DNA from 2 places in the Hydrogenispora ethanolica genome. Region 2 is predicted to be linked to the other one. Evidence: riboswitches for the same ligand, from Rfam matches in the RefSeq annotation. Region 2 holds a riboswitch; the other holds the start of a gene.
What was found. Region 2 has a riboswitch for S-adenosylmethionine ahead of metA (homoserine O-acetyltransferase MetA). Riboswitches for the same ligand answer to the same signal wherever they lie in the genome.

Region 1 (7,860 bases), on a different contig from region 2:
GCAGGGTGGACGCGCGTTACCGCCGGCAAGCGGAAGATAGCGCCGAATTGGTCCGGATTCAACGGGAAATTCTAGACCATGCGGCGCAATTGTTGAAGTCCGGCGGCCGGATCGTTTATAGCACCTGCACCTTGGAACCGGAGGAAAACCAAGAGCAGATTCGCTGGTTCTGCCAGGCGCATCCGGAATTCCGGCCCGTTCCGTGGCGGGAGTATCTGCCCGCTCAATTGGGGGATCACCTCGAAGACTCCTCGACTCCCTGGGCAAATGTCCTGCCTGCGTCGGGTGGGGGAGACGGTTTCTTTCTCTGCCGCTTACACAAGAGCTAGACCTTCTTTTGGAAATACTTGCAGACTCTTGGAAATGAATTGACAAACAATTCATCCTCCAAGGTCGATCTTGAGCTATCAAAGATGGAACTTGAGTGACTCAAGAATGATCTTGAGTTATCCAAGATCGTTGTTGAGCAACCAAAGATCGTTCTTGGGTCATCCAAGAACGATTGGGGATCACTAAAGATCGATCTGGAGTGACTGAAGAACGATCTTGAGCTATCCAAGATCGTTCTTGAACAATAAAAGATCGTTCTTGAACAATAAAAGATCGATCTTGAGGAGTCAAGATCGATCTTGAACGACAGGAGAGTCGTTTCTTTGATGCATTACCCCAAAATAAAGCGATCCATCAGTCGGAAACCTTCTTCAATGAACAGTCCGGTGACGGCAGCCGATTTTTCCGTAAAGCAAGCCGTTGAATGACCCGGACTCGTTTGGGTGGACTGATAAATGACAAAGGGGACCGGATCGGCGACATGGGTCTTTAAACTGAGCGGCGTGGGATGATCGGGTAACAGCATAATCTTATAATCCGGGGTCAACTCCGGCAGCCGTTCCAAAATCGGACCGAGAATCTCGCCGTCGATTTTTTCAATGGCTTTTACTTTATTTTCGACTTCACCACGGTGCCCGGCCTCATCCGGCGCTTCAACATGAAGATAGACAAAATCCTGTCCTGCGGCAAAAGCGGCCAGCGCCGCCTCGGCTTTGCCTTTATAGTTGGTGTGGACATTCCCGGTGGCTCCGGGTACTTCAATCACGTTTAATCCGGCGCAAATACCCAAGCCCTTCGCCAGATCCACCGCCGAAATTACCGAACCATGCAGCTGATACTTTTCATGAAAACTGGAAATATTCGGTTTGGTGCCTTGGCCCCAGAGCCAAATGGAGGTTGCCGGCCGCAATCCGCGCTGGATTCTCCGGAGATTGACGGGATGGTTTTTGAGGATGTCGGCGCTTTGTACCATGAATTCCAATAATTGCGCGGCGCCGTCGCCTTTCGGCAAGTGGTCATGAATCGGGCGGTCCGAAATGTCATGGGGCGGGGTCAAGCGGGAAGCGGTGGGGCCCCCGTGCCACACCATCAAATGACGGTAGCTGATTCCGGGATAAAAGTGGATCTGATCGTTGCCAAGCTGGGCTCCGATATCCTGAATTAATACAGCGGCCTCCTCAGTGGAAATCTCATCGGAACTGTAGTCAACCATTGTTTTGGCGGAATAATCGGCATCCTCCGACAAGGTCACGAGATTACAGCGGAAGGCCACGTCGGACGGGCTGAGATCGACTCCGATGCTGACCGCCTCCAACGGAGAACGTCCGGTATAATAAATTTGGGGATTATAACCCATTACCGCCAAATTGGCCACATCGCTTCCGGGGGGCATCCCCGTTGGGACGGTCCTCGCCAAACCGACTGTGCCGTGCTTTGCCAAAAAATCCATCTGGGGTTTATGACTAACTTCCAAAGGCGTCTGACCGTTTAATTCGGGAACCGGATAGTCCGCCATGCCATCGCCCAGGATTACTAAATACTTCATGAAATCACCGTCCCGGTATGATAAAATATGAAACTGTAAAAATTATAACATTTCATTAAACCCCGCTCAATAAAGTTATGATTTCATTTTTAATTTTGAAGCGCCAACTTTCAAGAAGTTTCGGAGCGAACCGGTTGAAATGATAATCGCGGTAGAGAGAAGGGTAATCAAATGAAAAGCCAACCCGCATCTTTTTATTTCATGATTTGCCTCATTTGTCTCATTGCCTCCGGAATTTTATTTTTAACTCGATTTCGGGCTCAGGTACCCGTCCGGATTGATTTTGACAAACAGTTTCAGGAGTACCGGTTATCAAAGTAAGCCCGCGAATGCCATAGGGAACATTTTCGGCAAAAAAGTCAAAATAAATAATTTTATTTAAATCCTTGACGATTCTTGATCAAAATAATATACTATTAAATTAGATTCATTCATATCCTCATCAAGAGAGGTGGAGGGACTGGCCCGATGAGACCTCGGCAACCTTCGTGTGAGAGCGAACTGGTGCCAAATCCAGCAGGGAATCCTGGCAGATGAGAGGTTATTCGCTTTTATGCCTCTTTATTGAGGCTTTTTTATTTTATGCAACTTGGAGGTGTCGCCGTGTGAAAAGTTATGCGGAGATTAATGAAAAGATTAAGCAGGGAAAGGCCGTAGTCGTTACGGCTGAAGAGATCATCGATCTGGTTCAGGAGAAGGGTTATCAGAAGGCCGCAGCGGAAATCGATGTTGTGACAACAGCCACATTTGGCCCGATGTGTTCTTCCGGGGCTTTTTTAAATTTTGGCCATTCGGATCCGCCCATTCGCATGAGCAAGGTATCGCTCAATAATGTACCGGCTTATGCGGGAGTCGCCGCGGTCGATGCCTATATCGGCGCCACCGAACTATCGGAGACTCAAGGCTTTCAATATGGCGGTGCTCATGTCATTGAAGACTTAATCAGCGGGAAACAGGTGGAGTTAAAAGCGTTATCCTACGGGACGGACTGCTATCCGCGCAAAGAGATTCATACCTATATTACCTTGCAAGACCTGAATCAAGCTTATTTATTTAATCCGCGGAATGTCTATCAAAACTATGCGGCGGCAGTGAATTCGTCTTCTAAGACCATCTATACCTACATGGGAACTTTGCTGCCGAATTTCGGCAATGTTACTTATTCTACATCCGGCGAACTCAGCCCATTACTAAATGATCCGTACTATCGAACGATTGGAATCGGCACCCGCATCTTTTTAGGCGGAACGGTTGGGTACGTAGCATGGGAAGGAACGCAACACAATCCGCTGCAAAAAAGGGCCGAAAACGGCGTGCCGCTTTCTAGCGCCGGGACATTGGCGTTGATCGGGAACCTGAAAGAGATGAAACGCGATTTTTTACGGGCTGCTCTATTTGATCGTTACGGAGTCACGATGTACGTCGGCGTGGGGATTCCCATACCGATTTTGGATGAGGAAATGTTGCGTTTTACCGCCATTTCCAACCGGGAGATTCAGACGACGATTGTCGACTATAGTGTCCCGGAACGCAGTAAACCCAACTATGGCCTGGTAAGTTATGAACAGTTGCGCTCCGGAAGAGTCACCGTTCAGGGAAAATCAGTGCCTACTGCGCCTTTGTCATCACTTTATCAAGCTCGTCGGATCGCCGCTATCCTGAAAGAGTGGATTACCCTTGGTCAGTTTACATTGACGGAACCCGTTCAAGCTTTGCCGTTAGAAAACAAACTGAATTCATTGGAGATCCACGCCAAGGAGGCTTCCCAACATGCCTAAAACGAGAATCGTTCTTTCATTCCCGCCCAGTTTGACAGAGGTGCCGTTAACCTACCATTTGGTCAAGGAGTTTGATCTGGCAATCAATATCCTAAAAGCGAAGATCACGCCCGGAGAAGAAGGGAAACTGGTCATCGAGCTTTCCAACGGTTCCGAAGCCAATATCCAAGCGGGCATCCAGTATATTATTTCTCAAGGAGTTCACGTCGAGCCGATAGGGAAGGAAATCGTGTGGAATGAAGCCGAGTGTATTCACTGCGGGGCCTGCACGGCAGTGTGCCGTTCCAAGGCGCTCACTATCGCCGCTCCGGACTGGCAGTTATCTTTTGACAAGGAACAGTGCATTGTTTGTGAATCATGCGTAAAGGCTTGCCCCATGCAGATTATTCAGGCGACTTTTTAAGTTTTTAAGATAGTGCCAGTGTTACGGCATTTTCACGTTAAGGAATACTTATAATGGATAAAGATCCGGAGTACTTAAAAAAGACGGACGTTGAAAGGGATTATCGGGCTTACCACGCCGGCGACTTAATTCGTTCCAGAGTGGTTATTGGTGAAAGCGATTTATGGATTTTGAGCGATCAGGCCGTGGAGGAGCGGGTAAAAAAATTACTGTTGGAGTTGCGGCGTCATTTAAAAGAATATATCTATCACCATCCGCTTTTTGCGAAAACGCTCGTTCCCTATCCGCCGGATTCGACAGCCTATCCCATCGTCCAATGGATGATCGATGTCTCGAGCCGGGTTCAGGTGGGTCCCATGGCGGCGGTGGCCGGCGCCGTTGCGGGGATGATCGCCCAAGACCTTCCCGACATATCCGAATTCATTATCGAGAATGGCGGCGATATTTTCCTGCGTTCGTCCAAAGAACGGATGATTGCCGTCTATGCCGGAAATTCCCCGTTTTCCCGGAGAGTGGGTTTGAAAATCGCCCCCTGTCCAAAGGGGTTGGGGGTCTGTACTTCCGCCGGTACAGTGGGGCCGTCTTTGAGTTTAGGAGAAGCCGATGCCGCAGTCATTATTGCGGAGGATGTGGCGTTGGCCGATGCTGCCGCTACAGCAACGGCTAACCAAATCCATCGAACCACCGATCTTTCCCGGGTGATTGCTTCCGTTCAGCAAATCCCCGGATTACAAGGCGCTTTACTCATTAAAGATGATCGAATGGCGGCTTGGGGAGAGATAAACCTGGTTGCCATATAAATTTGGGGAGGTTTTTTGATGCCGCAATCGTTTCTCGACCTCAACCGGAATCTATTGTTTTTTGATGGAGCCATGGGGACCATGCTGCAAAAGCAGCAAGTCTTGCAGCCTGGTGAAGCCCCCGAAATTTTGAATCTGACCCATCCGGATATCGTGGCCGAGGTTCATCGCCAATATCTTGCCGCCGGCGCCCAATGTATCGAGACCAACACGTTCGGGGCCAGCAGGATCAAGCTGAGTGCCGAGGGCTTGGAGAGTAAAGCCGCGGAGTTGAATACTGCGGCGGTAAAAATTGCGAAGAGTGTGGTCCAAGAGAACCAATTGGTTGCCGCTTCGATTGGACCTACCGGCCGGATGATCGAACCCTTGGGTGATTTGACCTTTGAAGACGCTTATATTGCGTTTCTCGAGCAAGTCCAGCTTTGTGCGGCAGCGGGCGCCGATCTGATCAGCATTGAAACCATGAGCGATATCCAGGAGGCGAAAGCGGCGGTTCAAGCTTCTCTCACGGTCGGTCTCCCAGTCATCGCTTCCGTGAGTTTTATGGAGAATGGCCGGTTACTGACGGGTTTTACCCCGGAAATGGTTGCCGCCACTCTGTCGGGTTATCCCTTGTTAGCACTTGGCACCAATTGCGGTTTGCCCGCCGTTTCGCTGCAACCGATCATTCAAAAAATGGCCGCCTATACCAAAATACCGCTGATTGTTCAACCCAACGCCGGCAAACCTTTCGTGGAAAACGGTACGACCGTTTATCAAGAAAGCGCGGCTGAATTCGGCGCCGCCTGCATGGAACTGATTCGGTCCGGTGCCCGTGTTATCGGCGGTTGCTGCGGCACTTCTCCCGAACATATCCGTGAATTGCGTCAACGAAGCGCAGCCCTTCTATATCAGGTCTCATCGAATCAGAGCCAGGATTACCTCGTCTCCAAAAGCATGCTCATTCCGGCGCAATTGGAACATCAGCCATCCGAGGTTTATCTGTTAGAGCTTGACGCTTATTCCGAATTATGGAATCAGTTTATAAGCGGTTCCGAAGATTCCCTTATTGACCTGATTTTCGAGATAGATTCCCAATCCGTTCAAGTGATCCGTATTCAGGCGAATGAGCTTGATGCCCAATACCGTGAATCGTTCCGCAGCTTGGTTCAAGTGCTGGCTACGTATTGGCCCAATTTGGTTAAAGCGGAACTAACGGATCCCGATTTGATTCAAATCTTTTTATCGCACATCCCCGGACGGGCGATGGTTTGCGGAGAATCGGATCCCCGACTGATCGCTCGGACAGAAAGATATGGCGGAGTGTATCAAGTCATTCGATAATATTTATTGGCATAAATATCTTCCTTCTGGAACAAAATATGATAGGAACTGGTTGAAGGGCGAGGAGGGAAGATGGATGCCAAAAAATGCTTTGGCAATAGCGAGTGTCCCTAACCAATCATTACAAAAATCCAAACCCCGATATACGGATGCTGAAAACGAAATGCTTTTTGAATCTTGGTGGAACCCCCAAAAGAGGCGAGAGCTGGTCAATCGGTTAGGGCGAAAAATGAGCGCGTTGCGCAGCCAATTTTGTCGGCTGCTGAAGGAGAAGGGATTAACCAATCAAGAATATTATAATTTGATGCAAGCCAAATATACGCAAGAGACGGGTGTCGCCCCACGCAGGCGCAGCCGGGAAATTAAAGAGATCGACCGTTTTATTATTGACACGTTTTGTAAACACCAAGCGCTTGGTAATTCAAGAGCCGAAGCCTGTGAGGAGTTACAGCAAAAACTCGGTAATTCCTTCACTCCTGCGGCGCTGAAATTGCGATTTTATCGTTTGGTCAAACGTTTCCAGTATACTGACGAAGACTTGCTCAATATCGGCGAACAACTGATTCGTGAACCTCCTAAAGTCGAGATACCCTCAATAACAAAGCCCATTATCATTTCGCAGGCAACCAGCAGCGAGGCGAAGCTTGAACCAGCGGTTCCCAAAATTGCTGTCGCCGAACCCCAGGATTCCTCCAATTCTTTTTTATACCAACTATCGTCATTACCAGCAGCTATTTCAAAATTGGAAGAAAGACTTCAAAAAGTCGAAGCCAATCAACGCCACCAGCTGGATTTACGAGGGTTTATCGAGCATTTGCTGGCTGTGGAACGGGACTTGAAAAAAGAAGATAAAATAATGGAAGAATTGCAACATTCTTTGGACGAAAACGAGTGTTTGCGGGAAAGCATGGAAAAAGATCGGCTACGCCTTAAAAAACGGGAGGAAGAGTTAGCTGCGGTTTATAAAATGCTCAATTCGATGTTAAATGATTTCATGCGTCTGGAAAGCGTTTCAAAACTGGCTTCATTAGGCGATTTTATGCACCGGCTTGAAATTACGGTTGATCAATTCGGAAGTGTTTTAAAGAGTAAAAAGGTTTCGTATGGCGACTAAGATTAAACAGTTCATGTTGCTTGAAACTCCAGGTTTAAGTATTCGGATAGTATCCGGTTGCCGTGATTGTATGCATCGCCGCGACCAAACTTGTCAAAAATGGGCCTTTCCCGAAGTAAAATGGCGCAATGGTCAGACTTGCCCCGATTTTCAGTCGGAAGAGAACCGGTAACCATTGATCTAAACTAATCAATGATTGGTAGCGTAAAGATATTGACTATCTGCAGTATTAGTGGTAAAATAACTTTTGTCATTCGGGCAGTAGCGCAGCTTGGTAGCGCACCACCTTGGGGTGGTGGGGGCCGTGGGTTCAAATCCCGCCTGCCCGACCAGAATATTTTTCAGGGTTTGTGTTGGAGCACAAACTTTTTTTATTTTTATGGAGCTATTTTTCCAATCTCATATCACACTACTTCACTATTTCATAAAAATCCTGTAACGAAAAAATCGTTTTGGATAAAAAGGAAAATCTGTTGTAAACTTGAAGTATATATATATATATCAATCCTAAGGGAGTATAGCGATGAAATCTGGCATCCTCCGTCATCGGTTTCGTCAATTGCTTT
Region 2 (7,860 bases):
TTCCAGGATGCTCTCCCGCTCGCGGCGGCGATACCGGAGCAACAGATATTGAAGCAGGATGACGGCGCCGGGAAGATAAAAGGAGATCTTCAAAAGATAGGCCGTGATCAGGAAGACAGCCGTCACGATCGGCAATAGCCGCACCGCAGACCATAACCACGGCAGATCGGCCAGTGAATGCCGGTCATTGGCCCAGGCGATCAACGTTTCCGGATCCCGTTTCAGATCGGCCAGATATACCGCTTCGGCCATCAGCCGCTGGCGCCAGCCAAGATGGCCGGCCAGTTCCGTGACGGCCTCTTGCCGCTCGCGAATTACCGCCCCGGACTCGGGAGGATGGGTCAACCAACGCGCCAATTGCCTCCTGCCGTGAAACGTTCCGGCAGTATTCAACCATTGAAACAACGAATCCGGGCCAAAAACATCCAAATCGCCGGCAAATTGGTGGTCTTCCGTCTGAAAATCGGCTCCTTGATCCTGAAAACCGCTCCATTCGCCGTTCAACCGTTTGCAACAATTGGCGTTGATCGTCTCCAAAGCGCCGGCCAGGCGCTGCCGGGTCATGGCCTTGACCTGCCAAACATCCACCGCAATAAAGAGGAATATCCCCAAAACCAGCGCCGCGCCGCCCATGGGAAAACTCTTGACCATAAACGCCAGCCCCAAAAGGAACAGGCCGCCCCAAAAGATGAAAATTTTCCAGCGATACCAGCGGTTGAACGCCGTCTCCGCCTTGGCTGCGCACTTTTGGTAAGCCCGACTTCTCCGTTCATAATTTTTAAAAGACTCCCGCAAAATTGTCACCTCATTGCCGATTTTCGAACCGTTCCAACGTATCAACTTAATTCGTTTCCACTCCCAATTCGGCGCCGCCGATGGAAAACCCTGCCACCCGGTTGTGCTTTATTCCTAGTTTGGGTTATTTCTTGAAATAGCATGATTTTTATGATACATTAAAATTAATCCTAATTAAATTGATAGGTATTCCCTAAAAGAGCTGTGATAAACCCGGCTAGAAAGCCGGCAGGGTCACAGCGATTGCTTGAAAAAGTGATAAAGTCGTTTAAAGCCTTTTCGTAAGAGGATTTCTGATTTGAAAGACTTTATCACACGGCTTCTCAATCATCAGCATTCTCTCAATAAAAGGAGTTAACATGCAAATTTCCACGCGCGGACGTTATGGGTTAAGAGCCATGGTTGACTTAGCGATGCATAATCAGGAAGGTCCTTTGGCCTTGCGGGTCATCGCCGAACGCCAGGAAATCTCCGAATCCTATTTGGAACAGGTTTTTACCAGTCTCCGCAAGGCTGGTCTGGTGCGGGCCTCCCGCGGCGCTCAAGGAGGCTACGAGTTGGTTAAAAAGGCGACGGAAATTACTGTCGGCGACGTATTACGGGCGTTGGAAGGGCCGATCGCGCCGGTTCTGTGTGTTGAATCCGCGCCGTTTTCCAAGCAGTGCGAGCGGGAGAAGAACTGTATAACCCGGCAATTTTGGCAAGAATTCAAGGAGACTATCGATCGCTTCCTCGACGGAACCTCTCTCCAAGACCTGGCCGATCGCGCGGTATCCAACAAGGTCAACGTAATGTATTATATCTGACTCTATCGCGCGCAGCAAAATAAACACGAGGCCGTCCTTGATGCAGGGACGGCCTCGTGTTTCGATAAGGCTTTTCTACAGTTATTCCGACTGAAACAAAGTGGTCGACAAATAGCGTTCTCCCGTATCCGGCAGGAGTACAATAATGGTCTTGCCCCGGTTCTCCGGCCGCTTGGCGATGGCGGTCGCCGCGCAAGCCGCCGCCCCGGAAGAGATTCCCACCAGCAACCCTTCAGTCTTGGCCAGTTGCCGGACAGTATGGAAGGCTTCCTCGTTTTTCACTGGATAGATCTCATCGATAATCGAACGATTCAAGATATCCGGCACAAATCCGGCGCCGATTCCTTGCAGCATATGCGGACCCGGGGTTCCTCCCGACAGAACCGGGGAATTGAAAGGTTCCACTGCGATAACTTGAAGGCCGGGTTTCCGCTCTTTTAGGACTTCCCCGACTCCGGTGACGGTGCCGCCCGTGCCGACGCCCCCTACAAAAATATCGACCTGGCCGTCGCTGTCTCGCCAGATCTCCTCCGCAGTGGTCCGGCGGTGAACCGCGGGGTTCGCCGGGTTCTTGAACTGTTGCGGAATGAAGGAGTCCGGTATTTCCGCGGCTAACTCCTCGGACTTGCGGATCGCGCCTTTCATGCCTTCGGGTCCGGGAGTCAGGACCACCTCCGCACCCAGCGCTTTCAGAAGATTCCGCCGTTCGATGCTCATCGTCTCCGGCATGGTCAGAATTAACCGGTATCCTTTGGCCGCCGCCACCATGGCAAGGCCGATCCCGGTATTGCCGCTGGTCGGCTCGATGATCACCGAGCCTCGTTTTAAAACGCCCCGTTCTTCGGCATCCCGGATCATGGCCGCTCCGATCCGGTCTTTGACACTGCCCGCCGGATTAAAATATTCGAGCTTGGCAACGAGTTTCGCTTCCAATCCGTGCGCGCGGTTATAATTGGCCAATTCCAGCAGCGGCGTATTGCCGATCAGGTCGATCAGGCTGCAGGCAATCTTCGCCATCATAATCCCTCCCTGAAGTATTCGAAGTATTCATTGCTGGAAGATATGTCGCATTGAACACTCCAATGGATTGCGACCTATTTTCCCTAATTCATCAGATGGTTGATCAAAGACTTTTTTCATCTTACTATAGCCATCATAATTTTTCCTACCGGAGTTGTCAATGTCAGCTCACTCAATTGCATTGAGATCGTAGGGAGTCTCCTGATACACATAGTAATTCAGCCAATTGGTGAATAAAAGATTCGCATGGCCCCGCCAGCGCACGATCGGCGGCTGGCTGGGATCATCATTGGGATAATAGTTCCGGGGGATACTGACGGTCATGCCCTTCGCGACGTCCCGGTCGTATTCCCACTTCAAGGTCAAGGGATCATACTCGGCGTGGCCGGTGACAAAGATCCGGCGGCCGTCTTTACTGGCGACAATATAGGTTCCCGCTTGCTCCGATTCGGCCAGGATTTCCAATTCGGGCACCTTCAGGATGTCTTCCCGGCGCACCTCGGTATGGCGGGAGTGGGGCGCCAAAAAACAGTCGTCGAAGCCGCGCAGCAATTTTACATACTGCTTGGTAACGCGGTGGCTGAAGACCCCGAACATTTTGCTGGCCAGCGGATACTTGGGCACTCCGTAGTGGTAAAACAGACCGGCTTGCGCCGCCCAACAGATATGCAGCGTAGAAAAGACGTGGTGCTTGGTCCATTCCATGATTTGGCCCAACTCTTCCCAGTAGGTCACTTCTTCGAAATCCAGCTGCTCGACCGGAGCGCCCGTAATGACCATTCCGTCAAACTTCTGGTCCTGTACTTCCCGAAAGGTTTTATAAAAAGCTTCCAAATGTTCCGGAGCGGTATTTTTGGACTGATGGCTTTCGGGAAACAACAGGGTGATGTCGACCTGCAGCGGCGAATTGCCGAGCAGCCGCAACAACTGCGTCTCCGTGGTGATCTTGGTAGGCATCAGGTTCAGGATCGCGATCCGCAGCGGCCGGATGTCCTGATGAAATGCGCGGTCCTCCGGCATGACGAAGATGTTCTCATTCGTCAGCGTCTCGGTAGCCGGCAAATTGTCCGGGATTTTGATGGGCATGGAAAGACCTCCTTGAAAGTAGTATTCGCAAAAAAACCTCTTCCGAAAGGAAGAGGCTTGGTTGGCTCGTTCCTCTCATCTCCCAGGTTTCCCTGTAGGAATTGGCACCGCGCGACGCTGCCGCCGGTTGCCGAGGGATCATCGGGCCTTTCCCTTCCCCTCTCTGGATAAGAGCGCTTGCTTATGATTATTGATCAAAATTATAAGTATTGCCATATCATTAGTCAAGTTAAATTCGAAACTTCCGCCAAGTTTTTGGGCGGACGCCAGCGGGTTTTCCCATCCGCTGCATGCAAAAATTTTACTTGACACTTCATCCGGCTTATAATATAGTATATACAAAATATTCCTATTAAATTTATAGGAATTGACAAGATTAGAATACCTTATCCAGAGAGGTGGAGGGACTGGCCCGAAGATGCCTCGGCAACCATCGTGATATCCAGACGACATGGTGCCAATTCCAGCGAAACTGAGCAAGTTTCGAAAGATAAGGGGGTTTAAAAAAGCTACCCCCTTTCTTGACAAAGGGGGTTTTTATTTTTGGGAAGAACTAGAAGCCAGCCCTCGTCAGCTCCCTGCCAAACCCCACGATTTGAACGGCCATCGACTCATTACGAAGGAGGAATTATCCATGTCCAACAATTATCACTGGGAAACTCTCGCGGTACACGGCGGCCAAGAGGCCGATCCGACCACCGGAGCGCGGGCGGTGCCGATCTATCAGACCTCATCGTACCAATTCAAAGATACCGAACATGCCGCCAATCTTTTCGGCCTGAAGGAGTTCGGCAATATCTACACCCGGCTGATGAATCCCACCTCCGATGTTTTCGAAAAACGCCTTGCCGCGCTGGACGGCGGCGTCGGCGCCTTGGCGGTGGCCTCGGGCCAGGCCGCGATCTCGCTGGCGATTTTAAACATCGCCCAGACCGGCGATGAGATCGTCTCCGCCGACAATCTTTACGGCGGCACCTATAACCTATTCCATTACACATTGGCGCGGCTTGGAATCACCGTCAAGTTCGTCGATTCCAGCGATCCGCAGAACTTCGAAAAAGCCATCACCGAAAAGACCAAAGCCATTTACGGCGAATCCATCGGCAATCCGAAGCTGGATGTCCTGGATTTCGAAGCGGTGGCGGAGATCGCGCACCGGCATGGCCTGCCGTTTATCGTGGATAATACCTCCACTCCCTACCTGATTCGCCCGATCGAACACGGCGTGGATATCGTGGTTTACTCCGCCACCAAGTTCATCGGCGGCCATGGCACTTCCATCGGCGGCGTCATCGTCGATTCCGGAAAATTCGACTGGACGAACGGCAAATTCCCGCTGATCGCCGAGCCCGACCCGAGCTACCATGGGATCAATTTCGTGGAAGCGCTCAAGCCCATCGGCAACATCGCCTATATTCTGAAGGCCCGCGTCACGCTGCTGCGCGATCTGGGGCCCGCGCCCTCGCCCTTTAATTCTTTCTTATTCTTGCAAGGCCTGGAGACGTTACACCTGCGGATGCCGCGCCACAGCGAAAATGCCTTGAAAGTCGCGACGTTCCTCAAAGAGCACCCCAAAGTCTCCTGGGTCAACTACCCGGGGCTGCCGGACAGCCCGCAATATCAGAAGGCGCAAAAATACTTGCCGCAGGGCGCCGGCGCCCTCATCGGATTCGGCGTGAAAGGCGGCAAGGAGGCGGGCGTGCGTTTCATCAATCATGTCAAGCTCCTCTCGCACCTGGCCAACATCGGCGACGCCAAGTCGCTGGTGATCCATCCGGCTTCAACCACGCACCAGCAGTTGTCCGAAGCGGAACAACTGGCCACGGGAGTGACGCCCGACTTCATCCGGCTGTCGGTCGGAATTGAGCATGGCGCCGACATCATCGCCGATATCGACCAGGCGCTCGCCCAAGCCTGAGCCCGCTGCCGAGCCAAGCCTCGCCCGAGGACCCGGAGCTCTCATCTCCGGGTCTTTTTCATGCCGCAGTTTATGAAGGCTTTTTCAAGCGCCGGGGTTCCGCCCCGGGAACCAGTCGCGGCCCGTCCATAAAACAGGGTCCATCGGGCCAGAATAATCCGGATGATATTTCACTTTGACAGCGGGAGCTTCGCCATATATAATTTTAGTGATTCAAACGAAACTTGCAGGGAAAATGGCAGCACGCCGGGCCCGGAATGGTGGAGGCCATCCGGGACGGCCCGGGCCGCTTGTTTCCCAAGGAGGATAGGATGTCAGAACCTAAGCAACACCGTTTTAGCCGTTTCGAACTCCTGGTCGGAGCGGAAAAATTAGCCAAGCTCAACACCGCGCGGGTCGCCGTGATCGGACTGGGCGGCGTCGGCTCATATACCGTCGAAGCGCTAGCCCGTGCCGGAGTCGGCTGGTTGATCCTGGCCGACTACGACGAGATCTGCCTCACCAACACTAACCGCCAGCTTCATGCGGTTCATGGCAACTACGGCCGTTCCAAGGTGGAAGTCATGGCCGAACGGGTGAAAGCCATCAACCCCGAGGCAGTGGTCGTCACCTGGAAAGAGTTCGTAACCCCGGAAAACATGGAGACTATCCTGCATGGCCGGATCTCTTACGTGGTGGATGCCATCGATACCGTCTCCTCGAAAGTGGCGCTGATTCGCCACTGCCGCGAACAGGGGATTCCGGTGATCTCCGCCATGGGGACCGGGAACAAATTCGATCCGCTGGCCCTAACCATCTGCGACATCAGCCGGACCCACACCTGTCCGTTGGCCAAGGCGGTCCGGAAAGCCCTGCGCGAGCAGGGGATCACCGACGGCGTCAAAGTGGTCTACTCCACGGAACAACCGGTGGAACCCCGCGGCGATGTTCTCACCTGTCACGGCGGCTGCATCTGCCCCCACCGCGACGATCAGGTTTACAACTGCACCAAGCGGCGCCAGATTCCCGGCAGCACCTCCTACCTGCCGCCGATCGCCGGCCTAATGATGGCGGGAGCCGTGATCCAAGATCTGCTGGCGGAATAAACATCCTGCCAACCGGTCCGGCTGAACGAGAATGATTGGATATCGCAAAAACCGCTTTCCCATCTTTGGCAAGCGGTTTTTTCGTGGATTGGCAATGGCCCGGCTTCGCAGCGGCTTTCGATTTCAGATTCGGAGCCTTTCATGATAATTTCCGGAAATCCAATTTTATCCCGCCACATTTTTATCAAATTATCCCGTAAATTTAATTTTAATGATGGATTTTTCGATTTGAAATTTCGCCAATTGAATTTCCCGGCTGGAATTTTCAATTTCTCCTCTTACAAATCCGATCTGCCGGCGTGAATTTGCAATTTTCCATCCTGCAAATTCAATTGGCGCGAGTGAATTTACAATTTGTCCCCATGCAAATTCAATTGGCGAGATCGCTTTTCCCATTTGCAGGCATGCAAATCCGTTGGGCGGTCCCGATTTTCATGAGGATGAACCCGCGCCGCCTCTCTTCGGCCCTCATGTCAAATCGTCCATCGTGCCCTATCCGTTCCGGGATTATTCCCTGTCTTGCGGCGATGGCGCCGCCGGGATAAAGACCGTGAATGTCGATCCCCTGCCGGGTTGGCTCTCCACCGTGACGGTCCCCTGATGGGCGTCGACGATCGCCTTGACGATGGCCAATCCGATGCCGGAGCCGCCCGAGAGACGGTTGCGCGAGGGATCGGCGCGGTAAAAACGCTCGAAGATATTCGGCAGATCCGCGGCGGCGATCCCGATCCCGGTATCGCGGAGTACCATTTGGACGCCCCTCTGCTGTGGGGCGATGACCATTTCCACCCGCCCGCCCGCAGGCGTGAACTTCAGCGCGTTGGCCAGCAGATTCACCAGGACCTGACTGAGCTTGTCGCGATCGGCGAGGACCGGGGCCGGGATCGGGCCGGTCCGCAGCTCCAGCGCCACGGATTTATTCTTGAACTCATGCTCAAAATTCAAAACAATGGCCCGGGCCAGTTCTCCCAGATCAAACCGGGTCCGCTCCAGTTTGAGATCCTCCCCCTCATATTTGGAGAGTTTATGAAGGTCCTGAACCATTCGGCTGAGCCGCAGGATCTCCTCATGGCAACTTTTCAAGCGGGACGGGTCGGCCGCCCAGATCCCGTCGATCATCGCTTCCAAATGGCTCTGGACCGTCGCCAGC

Region 1: linked by a shared signal. The riboswitch ahead of EDC14_RS16625 (homocysteine biosynthesis protein) and the one ahead of metA (homoserine O-acetyltransferase MetA) in region 2 are both predicted to bind S-adenosylmethionine.

The regions. Positions count from the first base shown of each region.
Region 1 covers NZ_SLUN01000022.1:7,202-15,061, reverse strand. The annotation lists gene rsmB (16S rRNA (cytosine(967)-C(5))-methyltransferase RsmB) at 1-329, shown strand, start outside; gene EDC14_RS16630 (cofactor-independent phosphoglycerate mutase) at 662-1,876, opposite strand; SAM riboswitch class I at 2,313-2,416, shown strand; gene EDC14_RS16625 (homocysteine biosynthesis protein) at 2,482-3,654, shown strand; gene EDC14_RS16620 (NIL domain-containing protein) at 3,647-4,057, shown strand; gene EDC14_RS16615 (UPF0280 family protein) at 4,111-4,857, shown strand; gene EDC14_RS16610 (homocysteine S-methyltransferase family protein) at 4,876-6,180, shown strand; gene EDC14_RS16605 (hypothetical protein) at 6,257-7,294, shown strand; tRNA gene EDC14_RS16600 (tRNA-Pro) at 7,550-7,626, shown strand; gene EDC14_RS16595 (FG-GAP repeat domain-containing protein) at 7,818-7,860, shown strand, end outside.
Region 2 covers NZ_SLUN01000008.1:72,042-79,901, reverse strand. The annotation lists gene EDC14_RS08695 (MutS family DNA mismatch repair protein) at 1-840, opposite strand, end outside; gene EDC14_RS08690 (RrF2 family transcriptional regulator) at 1,155-1,601, shown strand; gene cysK (cysteine synthase A) at 1,683-2,618, opposite strand; gene metA (homoserine O-acetyltransferase MetA) at 2,790-3,707, opposite strand; SAM riboswitch class I at 3,780-3,881, opposite strand; SAM riboswitch class I at 4,091-4,204, shown strand; gene EDC14_RS08675 (homocysteine synthase) at 4,342-5,625, shown strand; gene EDC14_RS08670 (tRNA threonylcarbamoyladenosine dehydratase) at 5,937-6,710, shown strand; gene EDC14_RS08665 (hypothetical protein) at 6,900-7,106, opposite strand; gene EDC14_RS08660 (sensor histidine kinase) at 7,218-7,860, opposite strand, start outside.